One region of the Bacillus basilensis genome, then DNA from elsewhere that is predicted to be linked to it. Evidence: riboswitches for the same ligand, from Rfam matches in the RefSeq annotation. Region 1 holds a riboswitch; each other region holds the start of a gene.

Region 1 (5,706 bases):
GGCGAAGGAATTGTATGAAGAGTTAATGAAAGACGGGGAAGAGGATAGCGGAACACAAGTGTTATACAAAAAATACATAGGGGGTAAGTGAGATGGATCTTCAAAAATTTGATGAGATGATTGATGCTGTACAACGAGCAACTTGTGTACAAATTAATGAAAAACAAAAAGAAGCTTTTAAACAAAAATATGATTTTGAACCGAAATTCGAATATGGAAGAGATGAGAAAGGGCATTACGTTATTCGAACTTCAAAAAAGATGCTAGAAGAAATGGAGTTTTATTTGGCATTGAAATATGATCAAGATGGAGTTGATCTTTATATGCAAGCAGAGATTGATGGTATATGCCACGTATCTGTTAGCTATAGTGAAGATGTCCTACATTTACAAGAATTGTTTCAATTTCTAGAAGAAAATAAATAAAAGTCCTCATTTGAGGACTTTTATTTATTTATATTTAATTTTATAATTATAAGCTAGAAGCACGGCGGCATCGTTCAATTGGGAATGGAATAACTTGCGCGATGTGATTAGGACCAAATTGTTTTGCACGAGCATGGCGTATTATATAAAATGCAGACAGAATTGAAACAGGAATAGCGCCGAACAAACCAAAAAGTAAAGCGCTTACACAAGATGCGACAAAACCTAAAACACCAACTTCTAACTCTTCCATAATAGCTCCTAGAATAACAGGAAGTGCTCCACACGTAACCCCTAGTATAAGTGCGATAAGTAAACTCATGATTATCCCCCTCTGTTTGCGATATTCTTTTCCTTCTTAGTTATTTGTAGTATATCATATACAAAACAGAATTTTCAGAAAAAATTCAAAAAAAGTTCAATAAATGTTCAAAAAGTGTTAAGAAATACCCTTAAAAAATAGAAGGAGAAGATTGTTTTTGAACAGAAGGACTCATACGTTTGAGAAAATAAAAAATCAGGCTTATTTCATTTTTTGAAATAAGCCTGTTCCATAGGAGGATGTATATATGTAGAGTGAATAAAAGGTTGGAAAAGGGGATCCAAGTCCTTTTATTCAACTAACTACCTTAATAGATTGGAACCCAGCCTTCAGCTGTAACAAAAATACGAATAGCTACAACTTGACGATCATCTTGCAAGGTGAAATAATGTCTTGCATTTTCAGGAACAGATATGAGATCACCTGGCTCAAGTTCAACGTCAAAGAATTTCCCATCTTTGCCTTCAATAGCAAAGATGCCATGCCCGCTAACAATAAAGCGAACTTCATCATCAGTATGATGGTGTTCTTTTTGAAAATTAATTAATAATTCGTCAAGGTTAGGTGTGCTATTTGAAAGTGAAATTACATCATGTGCTTTATAACCTCGACGTGCTGAAACATCAGCGATTTCTTTTGAAAACACAGCTAATATTTCAGCTTTGTTTTCATCTGTTAACGAATAATTTTCATTTAAATGAGGAGGAAGTTTAGAAATATTCCATTTCTCATATAAAACACCTTCCTCTTGTAAAAATTTAGATACTTCCACTTCATTTTCAATGCGAGTATTTACTTCATGAATACGAATTTGCGCCATTAGAAACGCCTCCTTGAATTGATAATAGTTTTATATGAAATTGGAATAAAAACTCATAAGCCTCTAATCTTTTCTTTGCATCAAAGCTATCTCGGCCCCATACGGTAATACCATGGTTACGGATTAATACTGCTCCCGAATCTCCTTGTATATGCTTTCGGAAGGTTTCTCCAAGCGTTGGGATGTGGGCATGGTTTTCAATAATAGGAATGTGGATTGTTGCACCTTCTTCCCAAATATCGAGAGCTTTAATAATTTCTTGATTTTGAAGGGTGACGGTATCACTATATAAGTTTGTGATGACATTATTATCAGTTGTATGAACATGAAGTACGCATCCAGCATTCGTATTGTTATAAATATGCGTATGCAAGATTGTTTCTGCTGAAGGGCGTAATTCAGTCTCTAATACGGGAACCCCTAGATGATCTACTAGGAGAAAATCATCTGGAGTCGTTTTTGTTTTATCTTTACCACTTGCTGTAATAAGAAAAGTAAGTGGCTCATGACTAACCTTTATAGAAATATTACCACTCGTTGCTGGAAACCAATTTCGTGTTGTTAATTCTTTTTTTATCTCGCTTAAGTCAAACCATTGACGAAACAGTTGTTTCATAATTTCACCTCCAACAAATGTTTTAATGCAAATTGAACATCATGAAATGTTTCAAAAGGTGTATAAGCAATATGATTCTCTTCACATTTTGTAATAAGGAAGTCACGGGCAAATACTTTATCTGCTTGTTTTGCAGCTTGTAAATCAGTAATTGAATCTCCAATCACAATATGGAAGTCATTCGTATCACTTAATTTACGGATTAAAGATGATTTGCATAATCCGCAATGATTTTGACAATGATGATCACAAGGATGAGGCCATTTAACGGTAATGTATTCACTTGAAAAGTCAGTTTCATTACAGTAAATTTGCTCTTTAGGAATGAGTCCTTGTAAGAGTGGATAGACGAAGAAATCCATTCCACCTGATATAACGTAAAAAGAAATGTCATTTTCATTTACAAATTGTATAAATTCATGAAAACCATTACGAATTTCAGCAGTCTCTATTAAAAATTGAATAATCTCATCGTGCAGATTAGTAGGTATTAATTGAAATAATTGAGAAACACCTTCTTGAATAGATAGCTCTTGTGATAAAATTCTATTCTTTACTTCTTCGGCTTCTGGTGGTGCGAATTTTTCCATAATGGACATAATGTTATCATTATTTGTAATCGTGCCATCAAAATCACAAAATACTTGAATACTCATAATTTCACCTCATGAGAGGGATTTCCCCATATTTGTAGTGCACTATGCAAGTTTATGTCATCTACTTCATGGAGTGGTTTATTTTGCAAAGTAGCATCAATTGCAGCACGGAAAGCTTTACCGCCGCCTTGCGCCCCATTTGGATGTCCGTGTATTCCGCCACCAGCATTAATAACAACATCTTTACCGAAATCTCGTAGAATAAAGGGAACGAAACCAGGATGAATACCAGCAGACGGAACAGAAAAGCTCTTCTTGAAAAATGCATCGTCTTTAGTTAAATATTTTGAGATAGCAAGAGCCTCCTCTTTTTCTAGCGCAACACTTCCGTATGGAGATGGGAATAATGAAAAGTCAGCCCCAGCATAACGTAGTAGCTTTCCGAGTAATAATGGAGATGAAACTCCATATAACTTGGATGCTGAATAAGCACCACTTACAGCAGGATGTGCCATAATAGGAACTGGGATTTCATCATCTTCTGCAAGTGATTGTAGTACATCTAGTCCGTAAGCAAATACGTTAAATAATAGAATATCAGCTCCAGCTTGCACTGCACGTTTCGCATTTTCTTTTAAATCAAAAGTTCGTCCTGTTAAATTTACGGCATATAACGTTTTATGTCCGTATGTTTCATATACGGATTGTAAAACTTCTTTTCCCGATACAATGCGTTTCGTAAGAGGTGTTAATGCATTTTCAAATAATATTTCATCATCTTTTACTATATCTACACCACCAATTGCTTGATCGCGTAATTGCGTTTTTAAATACCCAATATTTCGTCCAATCATTCCTTTAAAAATACTCATTAAAAGGGGACGCTCATGTACTTGTAAAAGGTTTCGAATACCATCTATCCCGAATTTTGGACCAGGAAAATGCTCTTTTAACTCATCTGAAAAAGTTAAATCAATTAATTTTACTTCGCCATCAAGTGATAGCTTTCCAAAGGTAGTCGTTAAAATCGCTGGTAAATCTGGACTGAAGTTTAATAACGGATATTCGATTTTAATAATCCCGCGTTTTACTTTTTTTCGTAAATACGAATTGGTATGTTCTTGTTCAGCTAATTCCTCAACATGAATGACATTGCCTTTATGCTGTTTTAATTGTTCTTGTAATAAATTTGGTAAATGGGTCCAAGAGCCAATTGTTAATCCGAGTGCAATTTGCTCGGCCTTTTTTTCTAAGTTATGTGAATCATCATGGATTAAATACGTCGCTATTATTCCGCTCATTGTTAAAACCTCCTAGTTAAATAAAAAAACCTCTCAGCTAAGGAGAGGTTTTTTTACAACCAGCTCCTTATCTGTCAGCGTAATGCTGCGAGAATTAGCACCGTGTCTACAATTATGTAGATCGGTTGCCGGGTTTCGTCGGGCTCGTCCCTCCACCTGCTCTTGATAAGAAGTATTTAGAAATGTTTAAATTTTTAAGATAACTGAATTTTGTCAGATATTATTCGCGTTGTCAATTATTTTTTGAAAAAATTTAATTTATCAATTCGATTAATGGCTTCTCGTAATCTATCTTCTGTATGCAAGAGACCAACACGGACGTACCCTTCGCCATGTTCACCAAATCCAACACCAGGAGCAACCGCAACGTGTGCTTTGTCTAGTAAAATATCAGAAAATTGCTCAGATGTATAACCTTTTGGTACAGGAAGCCATGCAAAGAATGATCCTGTTGGAATGTTTACATTCCAACCAATTGAGTGACAAGCTGAAATAAGAGCGTTTCTTCGAGATTCATAACTATTTACAAGGTCTATTACGCAAGACTGTGAACTTAATAGTGCTTCGCGGGCAGCATCTTGAACTGCACCAAAAATACTAACATACATATGATCTTGTAATAAGTTAATTGTTTCGATCACACTTTCATTCCCTACAGCAAAAGCGATGCGCCAGCCAGCCATATTGAAAGTTTTCGATAATGTGTAAATTTCGATTCCTGTATCTTTAGCACCGTCTGCTTGTAAGAAACTAACAGGCTTTTGACCATCGAACCCAATAGCACCGTAAGCAAAATCATGAACAACTAATATATTGTGTTTATTAGCAAAATGAATAGTTTCATCAAAAAAATCTTTTGATGCAGTAGCACCTGTAGGATTATTTGGATAGTTTAAAAACATTAATTTTGCACGCTCGGCAATAGAGTCATCAATTTTCGTATAATCTGGTAAAAAATTATTTTCTGCAATAAGCGGCATTGTTTTAAATTGTGCTTTTGCTAAAGCAACTCCTGATAAATAATCTGGATAGCCTGGATCGGGAACGAGAATAGAATCACCAGGGTTTGTAAAACAAACTGGTAATTCTACTAATCCAGCCTTTCCACCAAACAAAATAGCAACTTCAGTTTTTGGATTTACTACTACATCATATTCACGTTGATAGAATGTTGCCACGGCTTCTTTTAAACTTTCATGTCCGCGAAATGGCGGATATTTATGATGAATGGTCTTTTCTGCAGCATCTTGTAAAGCTTTTACGATATGCTGCGGCGTTGGTTGATCTGGATTACCTTGACCTAGATTAATAACATCGTGACCAGCTGCAACGACTTTATTAACTTTTGCAACAAGTGAAGCAAAAAATTGTGTTGGCAATGATGTTACTATCTCAGAAGGTTGAAATAATTTCATACTTTCCACCTCTTTTGAAAGTTGTTACAATTCTAGTGACAAATGATATAATCTTTCCAGTATTTTGTAAAGAAAAAAATGAGAATGGGGCTGAAAAAATGAAAGTCGCATGTATTCAAATGGATATTGTCTTTGGAGATGTAGAAAAAAATATTGAGAATGCTAAAAATAAAATAAGCGAAGCAATGAAGGAAAGACCAGATGTTATCGT
Region 2 (5,706 bases), on a different contig from region 1:
GCATACATAAACTGGGGATTTGGTATTGTTGTATCTGTTTTATATGCAAAGGAAGTAGCGAGGCAGCTTGAAGGATTAGATTATAGACTAGCCATTGCTTCTTCTTACTCTGGATTTCTCATTTGGCATGCGGGGCTTTCTGCTTCTATTCCTCTTACGTTAGCAACAGGCGGCGAAACGTTAATCAAAACGACAGCTGGAAGTATTAAAGAAGCGATTCCTATAACTGAAACGTTATTCTCACCATACGCTCTCGTTCCAGTTATTATCTTTTTAGTTACGATGCCTCTCATTAATAAGGCGATGCATCCAGATGCAAAACATACAATAACAGTAGATCCTAGCGTATTCCATGAGGAAGCTGCCGCTCAAGAGGTAGGAAAAAATACGTTCGCTGAAAAAATGGAAAATAGTATCATCATTACACTTTGCGTTGGATTGTTAGGTCTCATTTATATTTTCAATTACTTTTATACGAAAGGTTTTAACCTTACTCTCGATATCGTGATTTTTATGTTATTAATTGCTGGTCTTATTTTTCACCGCACTCCAATTCAATATATTCGTGCTTTTTCAGATTCTACGAAAAGTGCTTCTGGCATTTTACTTCAGTTTCCGTTTTACGCAGGAATTATGGGGATGATGATTGGAGCAAATAGTGAAGGACTTTCACTTGGAGGAGCTATTTCTAATTTCTTTATTAGCATTTCAAACGAAACGACTTTCCCCCTCTTTACTTTTTTAAGTGCTGGCATCGTTAATATTTTCGTTCCATCAGGAGGTGGTCAATGGGCAGTGCAAGCACCAATTATGATTCCAGCTGGTGCTGAACTTGGTGTACCTGCTGCAAAAACAGCAATGGCAATTGCGTGGGGCGATGCTTGGACGAATTTAATTCAACCTTTCTGGGCATTACCGGCATTAGCGATAGCCGGTTTAGGCGCTCGTGATATTATGGGATTTTGCGTTGTCAACTTACTATATGCAGGATTTGTCATAAGTCTATGTTTCCTATTTATTTAAACGAAAAGCTAGTTTTATACTAGCTTTTTTACATAATAAATTATTTATTTCCCATGCAATTTATAATACCTCTCCACTCTATATCCGTAAGATGTAATGCCTCACATGCAAAAAAGTCTTCACATACTTTTTCAATCAGATGTGGATTTTCCCTCAAGAAATTCCACTGTAATACTTTAGGAAGAAAATGTATTTCATATTCTTTACTTCCCCGTACTACTTCATCAACTTCTCTCTCACAAATTCCTCTTATTAAATAATCATTCCTTAACTCTATTTGAATTTGCTGAAATGTTGCGCTACATTTTTTCAATTGAAGTAAACATGTAATATACGTTCGTAAAAGTTCGTTATCATACCCACAACATTTTATAATACATTCCATTTCATTCATAATGTACGAGCCTTTTCTTCTATTTGTAATAACCACTTTTCCCGCTTCTCTCGTTTACTCGTTTTCACAGATTGAAAAACTGACCGTTTTATATCGCGAATTCCGCAAAAACGTAAAATACCTCTCTTCATCATAATCCAATCTGCTGATCTATATAATAGTGCGACGTACCATAATGGTGAGTCTAATGTATTAATTACCCACGCCTTCTTACCTTTCAATAACCCTTTTGGCAGGGCACCTTCATATTTATAAGCAAATCCAGCTACGAATATGCGATCAATAAACCCTTTTAAAATAGCCGGCATCCCCCACCACCATATTGGATAAATGAAGAGAAGAGTATCCGCTTCTTCCACTAACGTTCTATACCGAGCTGTTTCTTCTTCATTTACTAAATCACGCCTTTTCTTCTCTTCATTAAAAACAAGGACTGGATCAAATTGTTCTTTGTATAAATCAAGTACAGTAACTGAATGATTTGTTTCCTGTAGTCCTTTTTGTACATGATCTAAAATCGCCTTGTTAAAACTTGAAGGACTAGGATGAGCGTATACAATTAGTACATTCACTGCCAAACAACTCCCTCTATAAGTTAAAGTTTCCCCTTCTTTAACATCTTCTCTACAATTTGCACGTTTTTCGAACTTTGCAACAAACGATTTAATACTGTGATTAACTCTTCCTTTTCTAAATCTTTCAGTTTCTCTTTCACCTTACTCTCACCAGCATCTTGAATATCATAAACAACTGCCGCCATATGCTTGCAAAGATTCTCATACGGACACTCGCAGCTACTTTCTGTAAAATCTTCAAGATCAATAATCACTTCATAGTTTCCTGCATTTCCAGTAACGAAAGCAAATACTTTTTTGTCTTGTATTTCAACATCTTCTACATGTCCTTCTTCATAATATTCATAACCTTTATCCATAATGTATTTAGGAATCCATTTCGTTATATCATTTAATAAGTAAGCGTACATAATAGCACCTCTTCCTTTAATTCCCTTTTGACTTCCACAACCCCTGCATGTTATTCTAATAACTGTCAAATAGCAAGTCTATGTGACAAAACGACTGACACCTATTCGGCGGAGGTGTCTCTTTTCATTTGCAGCCGATATGAAGTGCCTCTTTCAGGCACATTCAATCTTTGACACTACACACTCAACACCATTCCCTGTATCAGGCTGCTTAAGCAGTCTTTTACTCTACATACTTCAAAAAAAAGAGAGCTTAGCTCCCTTTTCTCGCCTTATAAAATACCCCTTTTTCAGTATAGAGATATTCATCAGCTAATGTAATTTTCCCATCCAGTTTCAGTTCATCTAATAGCCTTGATAAATAAAATTGATGTAACATCTTTTTCGTGAATTTTCCTTCATGATGCGAAACGATATGTTCTTGAATATCTAACAATGATATTGGCTTATCTTGCTCTATCATATATTCATAAACTGTACTACGCAGTTTTACGTATTTTTCGAGTGTCACAGTAATGCGCAACCCCTTTCTTCTTAATATAAATTTTCGTAATCGGTTTTTTTGCAACAAAAAAACCTCTCCGATAAGAAGAAGTTACGTATATATCTTCGTCTTATCTCCCAGAACAAATATGTTCTGCTGGAATTAGCACCTGCATCGCGGTTGCTGGGTTTCATCGGGCCAGTCCCTCCACCTCTCTGGATAAGAAAATATTCACTTAAAACCTACTATACGTAATTTCACTTTAATTGTCAAACAAATATAACAAATTATATTTTTTTCCTTACTGTTCATACTATATATATATGAGTATTCAAGGAGGAGTATGAAATGCATCAAAATGCTCGCGGATATGTACAAGATTCTTTTCAATCGTTACAAGAAGCAAAACATTGTTTAGAAGAAGCACTACAGACTGTTGAAAAAGATTTTAATCGTGCTCGTATTGAGCAATCCCTTTATGCGATCGAACAAGCTATTCAACGCTGCGATTACACCGTTCACATTTTAGAACAAGATTGAAAAAACTTCCCATCAATTGATGGGAAGTTTTTTCAAATGGCATACTTCATAATTATTGCCGTTATGATTAAAAAATATACAGAATTAACAATTTCTAAAATCCCTACTTTTATAATTGAAATTTTTTTGCCATACAATATAATTGCTCGAATGACACTTGGTATAAAAATAAGAGAACACCACGGATTGATAGCAAATACGATGATCGTTAACACGATATGATAACCCCAAGATATAAAACGATACTTCGGATTATTTTTCTCACGAATCATCGTTTTCACATAAAACGTACTTCCTAAAAAATATAAAAATGAAATAAGCGCAATAAATACTGCTGTTTTATCTAGAAGCTTCATTGAAAAATAATAACTAACTAAACCACCTATACAGAAAACAATAATTGCACTAATGTCATTTAGTAATGCTCTTTCATTCTTTTGACGAGCGTAATACATATTTACTATAAATAAGGGAATCATTACCACTACGAATAAAAGAATGCGCCATTCATATAATAGAGAAATCATCCCAAATACGAAAGCGATGATAAAATATACAATTGAAGCATGTAAATACTCTTTTTTTCGTTTTTGTTTTATGTACATAAGAAATGGATACGTAGCTAAATAGATAAAGAACCAAGCTAAAAACAATGGGATATGATACATAGTAGGTTTCCCAAGAATAACACTTAATAGAAATGGTATAACAAGCATGGCCCATGCACCATGTTGCTTCGGAATAACTAACTTCATTAACTATACACCTCCCTTTTGAAAATAGTTCTCACCTATTATTATACAAATAATTTTATATAATAGCCGACGTATATTGAATCGATTTTTTGACAAATAAAAAATGCTCCTTACAATATGTAAGAAGCATGAAAGAGGCAAACGAATATGTAAGTCGCGACCCTACCTTATATGAGTATGCTTTTCTATGCCATGTTATGCTTATCTAATATGCCGTATTTCCTTTTAAATCTTGTAAGAATCGTAATCCAAGAAGTACTAAATAATAGTAAGAACATAACATTCGAAATCGCATGGCTCAAATCGAAATAAAAACTTGCTATATAATATGAAATGACAGCTTCCCACGTTGCTTCACGTATAAAACCAAGAAGCCCCCAGAAATTCATGATCCAGCCAAATAAAAAGCCCACGAAGAACCCATATAATAGTCTCCCCCATAACTTTTTCATTAAAAATGTATTGCGAAGTAAGCCTGCTATAAAACCAATCATACCCCATGAAAACATTTGCCACGGTGTCCACGGACCTTGTCCTAAAAAAATGTTAGATACGATGGCCGCTGTTGCCCCGATCATAAATCCAGTCTCGCTTCCAAACACAATTGCAGAAACGATAATTACAAAAGAAGTCGGTTGTACACTCGGTAAAATAGAAAATGGTACGCGGCTAACTGCTGCAATTGCCGCTAATACGGCAACGAGAACAATTTCACGTGAAACAAATGCCTTCCTTTCAAAACGGATATAGAAAGGTAACATAATAACAACTAATAAAAACAAACTACTTAACAGGTAATAACCGTCCATGATAAGTGTAGTAAAGAGTAATGTGCCTATTATTACTGCAAAAATACATATTATGAATGCAACATATCGTTTGGACACGCTTCGTACACATCCTCCCACGTTAATGCATATGGCAATTCTTTACGAATGAATCGGTTAATAGATGTTGTATAAAAGAAGTTACCACTAAAAAATTCTTTCGGTGCATCATTCATAATAACTGCTCCGTCAAATAACATCATACATTGATCCACGTATTTCGCTGCAAACTCAATATCATGCGTTGCCATTACAATTGTTGTCCCTTCTTTTTGCAACTTTCTAAATAGCTCTCCTACTCTTTCTTTCTTCCATGGATCTAGTCCTTTTGTCGGTTCGTCCAGTAATAATAACGCCGGCTTTGATAATAACGTTGTACATAATGCAAGTAGTTGTTGCTCTCCTCCGCTACAATCATGCGGATGGCGTTCTTTAAGCGAGTACAACCAAAACTGTTTTAGCGTATCTTCTGCAATTTCTTTTCCTTGTTCTCCGTATAATTCACGTGCACGTTCATACACCTCATCCCACACTGTATCAAATGTAAAATGATAATACGGATGCTGCGATACATACCCGATCCTTTTAAATCGTTCTTTCGAATCAATTTTATGTATCACTTTCCCATTCCACTTTACTTTCCCTCTTCTCGCTTTTTGTAATCCAGCTAAAATCGTTAACAGTGTAGACTTACCCGT
Region 3 (5,706 bases), on a different contig from region 1:
AGAGATATTAAAAACTGCAAGACAACTTGCAGACATAATTGAAATGCCGCAAGAAGATATAAATAAGCTAACTGAAACGGATAAGAAAGATTTTTGGATGCAATTAAATCCGAAACTTACCGAAAAATTAGTATCTAAAAAAGAAATAAATAAGTTCAGAGATAAAGATATTACCGGGGAAAATTTAGATAAAAAAATAGAAGAGTTAAAAAGGAAGCGTGTAACAGATAAAAATCTTCAGGAATTAACAAATAAAGATATAAAGGTGTTAGCTATTAAAAGTAAGATGACTTCTGGTTATCGAATGGCTCCTCAAATTATTAAAAAAGATGTTAGTGAAAAGGAATTCACTATAATTAGTGAAGGTTTAGCGAATCTCCCAGGTGTAGACGTATCGGTTGATTGGGAGAGAGTGTATGTAAATGATGGATTATTCCGATCTGTTCTTGGAAATGTTTCTAATTCCGATGAAGGATTACCAAGTGAACGATTAGATTACTACTTGGTACGTGATTATAGCCGAAATGATAGAGTTGGAAAAAGTTATATCGAGCAGCAATACGAAGATGCACTTCATGGTACAAAAAAAGAAGTAAGAAGCGTTGCAGATAAACAAGGTAATACAATTAGAACGGAAACAGTTTCTGAGGGAAAGAGCGGTAAGAATTTAACTTTAACAATAGATATGGAATTACAGAAAAAAGTAGAAGAAAGTATAGAAAAAATATTAAAGGCATATAAAGGATCAGAATCCATGTTAGACCGTGCTTTCGTGGTGATGATGAATCCGAAAAACGGACAAGTATTATCCATGGCTGGGAAAAGACTTGTAGAAAAAGACGGAAAAACAGAAGTTGAAGACTATGCTTTAGGCACAATGACTAGTTCTTATGAGCTCGGATCAACAGTTAAAGGTGCAACAGTTTTAACTGGATTTGAAACGAAAGCTATAACACCAGGTACTTATTTTTATGATGCACCTATGAAGTTTAAAGGAACTAAGGAAAAAAAGTCTTGGAAAGAGTTTGGAAATATTGATGATTTAAGAGCGTTACAAGTCTCTTCAAACGTTTATATGTTTCATACAGCATTAAAAATTGCAGGTGTGGATTATGTGAAAAATAGTTCATTAAATATTAAACAGGAGTACTTTGATAAAATGAGGTATTATTTCAGGCAATTTGGATTAGGTGTTCCAACGGGTATCGATTTACCGAATGAAACAGCTGGACAAATTGGTAAAAAAGATAATCAACCTGGTTTCTTACTAGACTACTCAATTGGCCAGTATGACACCTATACGCCACTTCAGCTTGTACAGTATATTTCAACAATCGCAAACGGTGGATATCGAATGAAGCCACAAATTGTTCAAGAGGTAAGAGAGCAAACGTCGCAAAAAGATGAGATTGGTAAAGTGGTGCATTCAGTAGAACCAATCGTTTTAAATAAAATAGATATGAAAGTGGAATATATAAATCAAGTAAAAGAAGGATTTAGAAGAGTGTTCCAAGAAGGTGATGGAACAGGTGTAAGGGCGTTCCAAAAAGCATCTTATAAACCAGCAGGTAAAACAGGGACTGCACAGACAGTATACGGTGGAGAAAGTGATATTGGAAGAAATGAAAAAGGTGAGCGAAGAGAATGTTATAATTTAACGTTAGCAGGATATGCACCATATGATAATCCTGAAGTAGCATTCTCTGTAGTTGTACCGTGGGTTATTAATGATAAATCTGGTATTAATTCTGATATTGGAAAAGAAATTTTAGATGCTTATTTTGAATTGAAAAATAAGTGATTGACTGGAGAAACTACAAAAATAGATAGCTCTAAAGAAGATTAAAATATATGAAATGTTATAGAAACTAGAGTCGTCTTATTTAGGGATAGATTCAAAATGGGTGATAGAGAGGTAAAATCATTCTATCAATTATTCACGTTTTATAAAATAAATCATATATTGATAGCATAGGACAAGCTGAAAAGCTTATTCTAACCTCACAGAACACTCCTTATCACGGTTAGGCATCTACTTATGTAGATGCCTTTTTTAATTTAATGACGGACAATTATTTATCAATCTAAAGTAGCAAGTTTATTGGGACTATTAGGGGAAGATTGACGGTAATAATTACAGTATGCTTAATAAGTGAATTGAAATGTAAGGAGTGAGAAAGAAGTGCTAAATATTTTAATGGTTAATTTTCCAGCAGAGGGACATGTAAATCCTACATTAAGTTTAGTCAAAGCCTTCATTGAACGGGGTGATCACGTACATTATATTACAACAGAACATTTTAAAGGCAGAATTGAAGATTTGGGAGCTACTGTTTATACCCATCCAGATTTATTAAAGGAGATTTCTATTGATACTGAAACTTCATATGGGTTGAATTCTTTCTTTCATGTACATGTTCAAACTTCTTTATATATATTAGAAATTACGAAAAAATTATGTGAAAGCATAATTTTTGATTTTGTAATTTATGATATATTTGGTGCTGGAGAGTTAGTAAAGGAGTATTTACAAATACCAGGTGTAGTTTCTTCTCCTATATTTTTAATTCCTCCAGAATTTTTAGAGACGTTACCTTTTCATCCAAATGCAGAAATACAATTCCAACCCGATGAACTTTCTGAAAAGTTACTATATCAAATGGAGCATGAATTTGGCGTAAAACCTAAAAATAATCTTCAATTTATGCATAATAAGGGAGATATTTCTCTCGTGTACACAAGTCGTTATTTCCAACCTAATAGCAATTCGTTTGGAGAAAATAACATTTTTATTGGGCCGAGTATTTCAAATCGTAAAACAAATGTAGAGTTTCCATTTGAAATGCTTAAAGAGAAGAAAGTTATTTACATTTCAATGGGAACACTACTTGAAGGACTCGAACCATTCTTTAATACTTGTATTGATACTTTCTCAGATTTTGATGGGATAGTTGTAATGGCAATTGGTGATAGAAATGATCGTTCTAAAATTAAAAAAGCGCCAGACAATTTTATAATTGCTTCATACGTACCCCAATCAGAAATATTAAGTGAAACAGATGTTTTTATTACACATGGCGGCATGAATAGCGTACACGATGCTATATATTTTAAAGTCCCATTTGTAATAATTCCACATGATAAAGATCAGCCAATGATAGCACAAAGGTTAACTGAGCTTGAAGCAGCGCATCGGTTATTAAAAGAGTATGTTAATGTGCAAACTTTGAAAGAAGCGGTAACAAACGTACTTTCAAATGAAAAGTATAAACATGGTATACGAAAACTTAATGATAGTTTTTTAGAATGTGGTGGTCCAAAAGAAGCCATTGCAGTTATTGAATCTCTTTTAAGTAAATAGTGTCAACAATATACAAGCATAGAGGTTCTACCTTTATGCTTGTATATTGTTATCCCGCAAACTGCACAGCAGTATTTGCATGTAAAAAAGCAGTATCAAACACAGGAACAGTAAGGTCGTTTTGTGAAATAAGCAAAGGGATTTCAGTACATCCTAGTAATATTCCTTCTGCGCCATTTTGAATTAATAATTTTGTAATTTGTAATAGCTTTTCTTTTGAGGTTTCTGAAATAATTCCTTTACTTAATTCATTTAAAATAACGTGATGAATAAAATTTCTTTCCTCTTCATTTGGAATGATTGTCTCAATGTTATAGTTTGCTAGACGTGATTTATAGAAGTCTTGTTCCATCGTTTGTTTTGTACCCAATAGTCCGATACGCTTTATATTCTGTTCTACCATTTCTTTAGCACTTACATCACCAATGTGAAGAAGCGGGATGGATATTGCACTTTCTACTTCTTCAGCAAATAAATGGACCGTATTAGAACACATTAATAAACATTCAGCTCCAGATTTTTCAACTTTTTTTGCAACTGTGACTAATTCGTTTTTCACTTTTTCATATTGATGATTTTGTAATAAAGTAGTTACCTCACCAAAGTCCATGCTATATAAAACAAGCTTTGCATTTTGATCATATTGAGAGAGTGTAAGTGTATTAATATGTTTATAGTATAACGATGTAGATTCCCAACTTAGTCCACCAATTAAACCGATTACTTTCATCGTGCATTCCTCCCGTAACTATTTTGAACTTATTATTTCATAATTCCGATAAGAATACAATGATTTGAATGTACCGTTAAATAAAAAATAATTAGAAAAGTATTGAAATTTACAATTCTTAGTGCCATAATACGAATTACAAATTAATACTTATCCAGAGAGGTGGAGGGAACGGCCCTATGAAACCTCAGCAACCCCTATATAAATTTATAGGAAGGTGCTAATTCCGCAGAGGACACGATGTGTTTTTTGGAAGATAAGAGGATTCTTGAACGTGAAAGAAAATGACCTCTTATATAAGAGGTCATTTTTTGTTGTATAGAAAGGGAGTGTCGATGCATAATTCATTTTCAAAATAAATATAGAGTAATAAAAGTTGACTAATATGAGAGGGGAATTGTAATGAACAAATTATCAACAAAATTAGTAGTAGCAATCGGAATTGGGGCAGCATTATATGGGATATTAGGACTTTGGGGATTTTCTATTGCGCCAAATACATTTATTAAACCCGCATTAGCTATTTTAACTGTTTTTGGAGCTCTATTTGGTCCAGTTGCAGGACTGTTAATAGGTCTTATCGGTCATACCGTAACAGATACGATCGCTGGATGGGGTATTTGGTGGGGATGGGTTATTAGCTCAGGCATTATCGGATTTGCAATGGGACTCATTCAAAAAAGAGTTGGCTTTAGTGTGAAAAACGGGACGTATAATAAGGGAGATATTTCTTATTTAGCCATTACTGGGTTAATTGGAATTGTCATAGCTATTATATTTGCTGGGGCATTCGATATTATTGTGATGGGAGAACCGTTTGACAAAATTGTTATACAAGTATTAGGAGCAACAATTGCTGATGTTATTGTATTTTTAGTTCTTGGATTGCCAATTACAATAGGTTTAGCTAAATCTAATAAGAAACATACACATTTAAAAATTGAAAAGTAGGGATGTTAACATGCAACCAATTATTTCTTTTGAACAATTCAGCTTTCAATATGAGCATACAGCACAGCCTACTGTAAAAGACATTTCATTTCATATATATCCTGGAGAAAAAGTACTAGTTGCTGGACGAAGTGGTTCAGGGAAATCAACGTTAGCTCATTGTATCAATGGGCTAATTCCATTTTCTTATGAAGGAATTAGTACTGGTAATATTTTAATTGCCGGAAAAGATCCAAGGAAAGAGAGTATTTTTGAACAGAGTAAACAGGTAGGAACAATTTTACAAGATCAAGACGCTCAATTTATTGGCCTTACAGTAGAAGAAGATGTAGCATTTTATTTAGAAAACGAATGTGTAAATCAAGATGATATGAAAAAGATTGTTTCGGATTCATTAAAAAAGGTGAAGATGCATGCTTTTCATAAACAAAGTCCACATGAATTATCAGGAGGGCAAAAACAAACTGTTTCTCTAGCAGGTCTGTTAACAACAAATGCTAATATATTATTGTTCGATGAACCGTTAGCAAATTTAGATCCGCTAAGCGCCATACATACAATACAACTAATTAAAGATATACATAAACAATATAATAAAACAATTGTAATTATTGAACATCGAATAGAAGAAATGTTAAACCTGGATTTAGATAAAATCATTTTA

The links. A riboswitch is a leader RNA that binds a small molecule or an ion and turns the genes downstream of it on or off. The one in region 1 is predicted to bind S-adenosylmethionine.
Region 2: it holds a riboswitch for S-adenosylmethionine, as region 1 does, so the genes downstream of both, ACQVV1_RS08495 (hypothetical protein) here and mtnW (2,3-diketo-5-methylthiopentyl-1-phosphate enolase) in region 1, are expected to answer to the same signal.
Region 3: it holds a riboswitch for S-adenosylmethionine, as region 1 does, so the genes downstream of both, ACQVV1_RS02195 (ECF-type riboflavin transporter substrate-binding protein) here and mtnW (2,3-diketo-5-methylthiopentyl-1-phosphate enolase) in region 1, are expected to answer to the same signal.

Annotation. Positions count from the first base shown of each region.
Region 1 is NZ_JBNTQO010000002.1:274,553-280,258, forward strand. It holds gene ACQVV1_RS04890 (NAD(P)-dependent oxidoreductase) at 1-91, shown strand, start outside; gene ACQVV1_RS04895 (DUF3909 family protein) at 93-425, shown strand; gene ACQVV1_RS04900 (hypothetical protein) at 472-747, opposite strand; gene ACQVV1_RS04905 (1,2-dihydroxy-3-keto-5-methylthiopentene dioxygenase) at 1,055-1,567, opposite strand; gene ACQVV1_RS04910 (methylthioribulose 1-phosphate dehydratase) at 1,545-2,183, opposite strand; gene mtnX (2-hydroxy-3-keto-5-methylthiopentenyl-1-phosphate phosphatase) at 2,180-2,839, opposite strand; gene mtnW (2,3-diketo-5-methylthiopentyl-1-phosphate enolase) at 2,836-4,080, opposite strand; SAM riboswitch class I at 4,145-4,252, opposite strand; gene ACQVV1_RS04925 (pyridoxal phosphate-dependent aminotransferase) at 4,317-5,495, opposite strand; gene ACQVV1_RS04930 (carbon-nitrogen family hydrolase) at 5,510-5,706, shown strand, end outside.
Region 2 is NZ_JBNTQO010000003.1:377,313-383,018, reverse strand. It holds gene ACQVV1_RS08515 (short-chain fatty acid transporter) at 1-1,023, shown strand, start outside; gene ACQVV1_RS08510 (group-specific protein) at 1,064-1,417, opposite strand; gene ACQVV1_RS08505 (NAD(P)H-dependent oxidoreductase) at 1,414-1,989, opposite strand; gene ACQVV1_RS08500 (SWIM zinc finger family protein) at 2,013-2,402, opposite strand; gene ACQVV1_RS08495 (hypothetical protein) at 2,656-2,973, opposite strand; SAM riboswitch class I at 3,014-3,112, opposite strand; gene ACQVV1_RS08490 (hypothetical protein) at 3,235-3,426, shown strand; gene ACQVV1_RS08485 (YwiC-like family protein) at 3,459-4,181, opposite strand; gene ACQVV1_RS08480 (ECF transporter S component) at 4,367-5,068, opposite strand; gene ACQVV1_RS08475 (ABC transporter ATP-binding protein) at 5,041-5,706, opposite strand, start outside.
Region 3 is NZ_JBNTQO010000001.1:412,223-417,928, forward strand. It holds gene ACQVV1_RS02180 (peptidoglycan D,D-transpeptidase FtsI family protein) at 1-1,801, shown strand, start outside; gene ACQVV1_RS02185 (macrolide family glycosyltransferase) at 2,183-3,361, shown strand; gene ACQVV1_RS02190 (aspartate/glutamate racemase family protein) at 3,411-4,091, opposite strand; SAM riboswitch class I at 4,239-4,354, shown strand; gene ACQVV1_RS02195 (ECF-type riboflavin transporter substrate-binding protein) at 4,494-5,042, shown strand; gene ACQVV1_RS02200 (ABC transporter ATP-binding protein) at 5,053-5,706, shown strand, end outside.